3 regions of the Rhizobium sp. MHM7A genome follow, and region 2 is predicted to be linked to each of the others. Evidence: riboswitches for the same ligand, from Rfam matches in the RefSeq annotation. Region 2 holds a riboswitch; each other region holds the start of a gene.

Region 1 (2,262 bases), on a different contig from region 2:
GCGCGCTCGCCTGCCAAAATCAAGGAAATTTGACGCGCAGGGTTCGCCCATCAAATTTACTGCAGAAAGGATTCGTTCTCCGTGTCATTTTGTTCTTCGAAACGCATTCGCATCGCCGCACTTGCAGCGACTGCCATCGTCCTGGGCACCCAGATCGCAATTGCGCAAGAACCGTCTATAGGGTCTCAGTGGCTGAACTCGCCGACATCTCGAGTGGAAGCGCTTGCGGTCCTTCAGACCTTGAATGCCAATCTCCTGAGTAACGCCAGTGCTACGTTGACCCTTGATCGCTGGTGCGCCGCGCACAAGCTCGCACCGGAAGGTTCTAAGATTGTAGCTCAGCGTGTGGGCGGGCAAGACAAGCCGGCCGATGAGCACATCCGTGAACTTCTGACCGTCGGACCCGGTGAGCTGATCGCTTATCGCCGCGTCCGCCTGGTCTGCGGCGACCGCGTCTTGTCGGAAGCCGACAATTGGTATGTACCCGCAAAATTAACTGCAGAGATGAATCAGGCTTTGAAGACCAGTGATATCGCGTTTGGCAGAGCCGTTCAGGCTCTTAATTTCACTCGCACAAACCTGTCTGCCAAGTTGCTCTGGTCCCCTCTATCCGAAGGCTGGGACATGGAGGGCTTAACAGCGCATGAAACAAGTTCCCTCAGCCTGCCGCCGTTCCTGCTCGAACATCGTGCCGTACTGAAACTTCGAGACGGCACGCCGTTTAGCGCCTTGGTCGAAAGCTACACGGACAAAATACTAGACTTTCCAGTTCCGCGCCTGCTTTCTCAATAGCGCTTCGGTACTCAGCATACTTGCTGAACTGCGCGGGATAAAAATCGACAGCCACTGCATGCGACAAAAGCGCCTGCCTTGCGGAAGCGTGCCGGTCGGGCGACTGACTTGTCGATTCGTTTGATCGCGGCGACCAAGTACGATAGCCTGAGTGTAACCTGACCCCAAGCCGTCGCAGATTGTCGCTTGACAGTCCCCTCGGCAAGCCTCTACCCTTTTTGGCATTCACCAGGGGGGTCCCGGCAAGGGGCTGAGATACTGCTATCGCGCGCAGTGACCCGTTGAACCTGATCCAGTTCATACTGGCGTAGGGACGGTGCAAGCGCTCGAGAGGTTTCGAATTCACGCGTGGAATCCGTGCCGGCGTCTTTCCATCATTCCGGCTGAGGACTGGGTCTCCAATCGAAAACTTGGAGCCTCAAACCATGAGTATCGCCGCCGCCCCAACCGTCACCACCGGCCCCTTGCCGGCATCCAGGAAGATCTACATTCGGGGGGACATCCATCCCGACATTTGCGTGCCGATGCGCGAAATCAGCCTGCATCCGACATCGGGCGAGCCGCCCGTTGTCGTCTACGACTCGTCCGGACCCTATACGATCGAGGGCGCCGAGATCCGTATCGAACAGGGGCTGCCGTCACTGCGACGTGACTGGGTTCTCGCCCGCGGCGACGTCGAGGCCTATAAGGGCCGCCATGTCCGTCCCGAAGACAACGGCTTTGCCAGCGGCGAAAGGCTGACGCCTGAATTCCCCGCGCTACGCCAGCCGCTGCGCGCAAAGGACGGCAAGGCCGTCACCCAGTTCGCCTATGCGCGCGCCGGTATCATCACGCCGGAAATGGAGTTCATCGCCATCCGCGAAAATCTCGGCCGCAAAGCGAGGGCCGAAGCCATGGTCCGCAGCGGCGAGAGCTTCGGCGCCCATATTCCCGACCATGTGACGGCGGAATTCGTCCGGCAGGAAGTGGCGGCGGGTCGGGCGATCATCCCCGCCAACATCAACCATCCGGAAGCCGAACCGATGATCATCGGCCGCAATTTTCTGGTGAAGATCAACGCCAATATCGGCAACTCCGCCGTCACCTCATCGATGGCGGAGGAGGTTGAGAAGATGGTCTGGGCGGCCCGCTGGGGCGCCGATACCGTCATGGATCTCTCCACCGGCCGCAACATCCACAACATCCGCGAATGGATCATCCGCAATTCGCCGGTGCCGATCGGTACCGTGCCGCTCTATCAGGCGCTGGAGAAGGTCGAGGGCATTGCCGAGAACCTGACCTGGGAGGTGTATCGCGACACGTTGATCGAACAGGCCGAACAGGGCGTCGACTATTTCACCATCCATGCCGGCGTGCGGCTTCACTACATCCCGCTCACCGCCAACCGCGTGACCGGCATTGTCTCGCGCGGCGGTTCGATCATGGCGAAGTGGTGTCTCCATCATCACCGCGAAAGCTTCCTCTACGAGC
Region 2 (2,262 bases):
AAGGCAGGGCGACGAGCGCGGTGCCGAGAAGGAATGCGACAAGCGTTTTCATGTAAGAGCTCCCGATTTCGTTCCACAATTATGTAATTCATCTTTTTGTAACAGAATAGAAGCTGGAACTATCGTGTCAAGCCGAAGCCGCGGATTATGTCTGCGGCGGAGGCTGAAATGCCTGAGAGAGCACAACATCGCCGGCCGAGACTGGCTGCCTGCGCGAAGGTCGCGCATGATACGAACATGGAGAATCGGCAGCGTCAGGACTTCAACAAAGGGAGGATCGAATGAGCATCGACTTCAACCAGGGACAATGGCTGAACGAACCGGCCAGCTGGCACGCCGACGAAACCGGCCTGACGATCACAACGGACGAAAAGACCGATTTCTGGCGCGAGACCTATTACGGCTTCACCCGCGACACCGGCCACTTCCTCGCCTTTCCCACCGGCGACAGCTTCACCGCACAGATCCGCGTCCAGGGCGAGTTCCGCACCCTCTACGACCAGGCCGGCCTGATGGTGCGCCTCGACGAGAGCCGCTGGTTGAAGACAGGCGTCGAATTCACCGACGGCGAAGCCTTCCTCAGCACCGTCGTTACCGACGGCAGATCCGACTGGTCGGTATCGCAGCCCTTCAAGGAACTGGAGGATTTCCACATCCGCGTCACCGTCGCAAACGGAGCGATGCGAATCCAGGCTTCACGCAATGGGCGCTTCTGGGCGTTGCTGCGGTTAGCGCCCTTCCCGGCTGCAGACCGTTACGAGGTGGGGCCGACAGCCTGCACGCCGGAGCGCAGGGGGCTGACGGTGCGGTTTGCGGAGTTTTCGATCGCGGCCGCGATCACGACGGGTCTTCATGATTTGAGTTAGGGGGATTTCGTCAGGATTGCGCTCCGAAGCACCGCAGTAACATCCACGCCCAAAGGTAGCCACTATACCCGAATTGTCATTTCTGAGTGACAGCCGCGCCCTTCTCTGCGAAAAGAGCACGATTGAGAGACAGGGGCGTTCGTCGACAGACGGGCTGAGAAGAACCCTTCGAACCTGAACCGGATAATGCCGGCGGAGGGAGTCGCTCGGGGCCCCGCCGTGAGAGGCGCGCCCCGCGGCCGCCCCGCCTGAAAGGGGCACCATGCAGAGCAAGATCACGTCGGGAGCCATGCTGAAGGCGATGCGCGAAAAGCCGCCGCTCGTCCAGTGCATCACCAATTATGTCGCCATGAACGTCGCGGCCAATGTCCTGCTTGCGTCGGGTGCCTCGCCCGCCATGGTACATGCCGCTGAAGAAGCCGGTGAATTCGCCGGCATCGCGAATGCATTGACCATCAACATCGGCACGCTTTCGACGCAATGGATCGACGGCATGCAGACGGCGGCGAAGGCCGCCAACGCAGCCGGCAAACCCTGGGTGCTCGATCCGGTCGCGCATTACGCGACGGCCTTCCGCCGCGCAGCGGTCGCCGATCTCCTGGCGCTCGAGCCGACGATCATCCGCGGCAACGCGTCCGAGATCATCGCGCTTGCTGGCGGAGAGAGCCGCGGCCAGGGCGTCGACAGCCGCGACCCGGTCGAACAGGCGGAGGATTCGGCACGGCGGCTGGCGGAGCGGCAGCAAGCCGTCGTTGCCGTCACCGGTGCGGTCGATTTCGTCACCGATGGTGAAAGGGCCGTGCGCATTCAGGGTGGGTCGGCCCTGATGCCGCAGGTCACCGCGCTCGGTTGCTCGCTTACCTGCCTCGTCGGCGCCTTTGCCGCGACCGCGCCCGAGGATATCTTCGGCGCGACTGTCGCCGCGCTTGCGACCTTCGCCGTTGCCGGCGAAGATGCGGCGCTGGGTGCCGCCGGCCCGGGCTCCTTCTCCTGGCGCTTCCTCGATGCGCTGGCTGCGATCGACGCCGAAACGCTCGATGCCAGGGCAAGGGTATCGGTCGCATGAAGCGCTTCGACCTTTCGCTCTATCTCGTTCTCGATTCCGATCTCTGCGCCGCGATCGGCATGATCGAGACCGCGCGCCTTGCCGTTGCCGGCGGCGCGACGATGGTGCAGCTGCGCGACAAACATGCGGGCACGCCCAGAATGATCGAGACCGGCCGAGCCTTGAAACAAGCGCTTGCGGGAACCGGCGCGCTGCTTATCGTCAATGACGATGTCGAGGCAGCGGTCGCCATAGGTGCCGACGGCCTGCATATCGGCCAGGAGGACATGGATGCGCGCACGGCACGGACAATGATCGGTCCCGACATGATCCTCGGCCTCTCGGTCGAGA
Region 3 (2,262 bases), on a different contig from region 2:
GCAGTCCAGAAACTGCCGCGCCACTTCGAGGCCGATGCCCCGCCCGGCGCCGGTCACGACGACATTGCGATTTTCGAATAGTCTCGGATGGAACACGAAGCCGTCCTCCTCGCGGACAATGCCGCCTGTTGCGCCATTCGCCCTTAACATATGAGCGCGCCCGCCGAAAGAAAGGCAGGCATCATCTTTCCGCGAGAGGCTAGGGCTCTCCCCTGAAAGCTCATACTTCGTTTTCGGCCTCCAGCAGCCGCGCGCCCGGCCCTTCCTCGCCGAGTCGATCGAAGGGATTGCGCAAAGGGCAGCTTTCGATCGACAGGCAGCCGCAGCCGATGCAGCCGGTCAGGCGGTCTCGCAGCAGGCTGAGCTGCCTGATTCGCGCATCGAGTTCATTCTTCCAGCGCGCCGACAGCGTCTGCCAGTCGGCGACTGTCGGCGTGCGTCCCTGCGGCAGGGAGGCAAATGCCGTCTGGATTTCCGAAAGCGGAATGCCGACACGTTGCGCCACCTTGATGATGCCGAGCCGGCGAAGCACATCGCGTCCGTAGCGCCGCTGGTTGCCGCGCGTGCGGATACTCGAGATCAGCCCCTTGGCCTCATAGAAATGCAGCGCCGATACGGCAAGACCACTGCGTTGCGCCACTTCTCCGACCGTCAGAAGCCTTCCGAGCGGCGTTGCAGAAACCGTATTCATTCCTATTGACCTCAACATTGGTTGAGGTTTTATAACCCCTCCTCCCTCGGCCGTGAAGCCGCGGCGCAGGAAAGAGCGACGGTGAGACCGTCGATCGATACAGGTGAAATGACGACATCGACGCTTGCCGCCATACCGATCACCCCTGCCGAATAGCCGCCTGAGAGGTGAGCGCTCGGTTCCGTTCCCGGCAGGTACGGAACCTCGGAAAACACCCGGACAGGACCTCCGTCCGGGTGTTTTTTATCTGCGGTCCCATCCGGCCAGACGGACTGCTTTGCAATTTTGCGGTTGCGGCAGGAAGACCCGAATGATAGTTTTCGCTGCAATAACAGGGGAGCTCCGTGTCGCCGGGGCTGAGATGCGAGGTGCAAGTCTCCGGACCCTTCTAAGCTGATCTGGGTAATGCCAGCGGAGCGAGGTCCAAATGTTTTCCGGCGCGCAAGTGTCACTTTACCCCACGTCCGGCAGTTCCGCCTGCATCATTATCGCTACCGTCATGGCAATCGCCCTCAAGCGGGTGCGGCCGCGCATCGAGACCGATGCCGTCGACAAGTTGCCACGAACGGCCCGACGAAAGCCTGAAATCGAACGCCGATGACATCGCCACGACCATCGGATTCGCGTCTTGCGACGCTCCGCCTCGCCATCTATCGCGCGATGCCCGCCTTGCTCGCAGGCTTTGCCTTTCTCGCGGCATGGGAACTTTACGTCGATCTTTCCGGCATAAAACCTTCCATCCTGCCGGCACCTTCGCGCATCCTTATCCAGGGCTGGCTGAACCGAGAGGCACTGATATCAAACACTTGGCCGACGCTCGGTGCCACGCTCGGCGGTTTCGCGCTGTCACTCGCCTTCGCCTTCGTCTCTTCCATCCTGATGGACTTCATGCCCTTCATGCGCCGCGCATTGCTGCCGATCTTCATCGCCAGCCAGACCTTGCCGCTGGTGGCGATCGCACCTCTTGTCGTTCTGTGGTTCGGTTTCGGCCTCTTGCCGAAAATATTGCTGGTGGCGCTCGTCACCTTCTTCCCGCTGCTCGTCGCTCTGCTTCAGGGCTATGAGGCGACCGACCGTGACATTGCCGAGCTCTTGAACTCGATGAAAGCGAGCCGCTGGCGCATTTTCCGCCTGGCGCGGCTTCCCTCCTCGCTGCCCTATTTCTTCGCCGGCCTCAGGATCTCGATCACCTATGCCGTCGTCGGCGCAATTTTCGCCGAATATGCCGGTGCCGCGCGCGGCCTCGGCATCTATATCCTCAACGCCAAGAACAATTTCCGTCCCGATCTGGTGCTTGCCGCCGTTATCGTCAGCGCTCTGTTGACGCTCTGCCTCTTCGCGCTGACGTTGTTGATCCAGCGTTTCGTCATGCCCTGGCAGCCATCCCAGGAACGACGCCGATGACCGGTCAGATGCTTGAACTGCGCAACATCTCGAAATCCTTCGACGGCATGAAGGTTTTGGGCGACATTTCGCTGGCTGTCGCAAACGGCGAGTTCGTCTCGATCGTCGGCCCATCCGGTTCCGGAAAATCGACCGTTCTGAGACTGCTGACGCAGGCGCTGCGGCCC

The links. Region 2 has a riboswitch for thiamine pyrophosphate ahead of thiM (hydroxyethylthiazole kinase). Riboswitches for the same ligand answer to the same signal wherever they lie in the genome.
Region 1: another riboswitch for thiamine pyrophosphate. It lies ahead of thiC (phosphomethylpyrimidine synthase ThiC); the one in region 2 lies ahead of thiM (hydroxyethylthiazole kinase).
Region 3: another riboswitch for thiamine pyrophosphate. It lies ahead of FFR93_RS33280 (ABC transporter permease); the one in region 2 lies ahead of thiM (hydroxyethylthiazole kinase).

What each region holds. Positions count from the first base shown of each region.
Region 1 covers NZ_VCHT01000024.1:3,071-5,332, forward strand. Annotated here, with positions in the region: gene FFR93_RS37340 (hypothetical protein) at 82-792, shown strand; TPP riboswitch at 1,013-1,124, shown strand; gene thiC (phosphomethylpyrimidine synthase ThiC) at 1,218-2,262, shown strand, end outside.
Region 2 covers NZ_VCHT01000011.1:86,582-88,843, forward strand. Annotated here, with positions in the region: gene FFR93_RS28580 (ABC transporter substrate-binding protein) at 1-52, opposite strand, end outside; gene FFR93_RS28585 (DUF1349 domain-containing protein) at 282-866, shown strand; TPP riboswitch at 988-1,084, shown strand; gene thiM (hydroxyethylthiazole kinase) at 1,129-1,932, shown strand; gene thiE (thiamine phosphate synthase) at 1,929-2,262, shown strand, end outside.
Region 3 covers NZ_VCHT01000016.1:24,881-27,142, forward strand. Annotated here, with positions in the region: gene FFR93_RS33265 (SDR family oxidoreductase) at 1-96, opposite strand, end outside; gene soxR (redox-sensitive transcriptional activator SoxR) at 221-691, opposite strand; gene FFR93_RS33275 (hypothetical protein) at 721-906, opposite strand; TPP riboswitch at 1,015-1,128, shown strand; gene FFR93_RS33280 (ABC transporter permease) at 1,289-2,095, shown strand; partial or broken gene FFR93_RS33285 (ABC transporter ATP-binding protein) at 2,092-2,262, shown strand, end outside.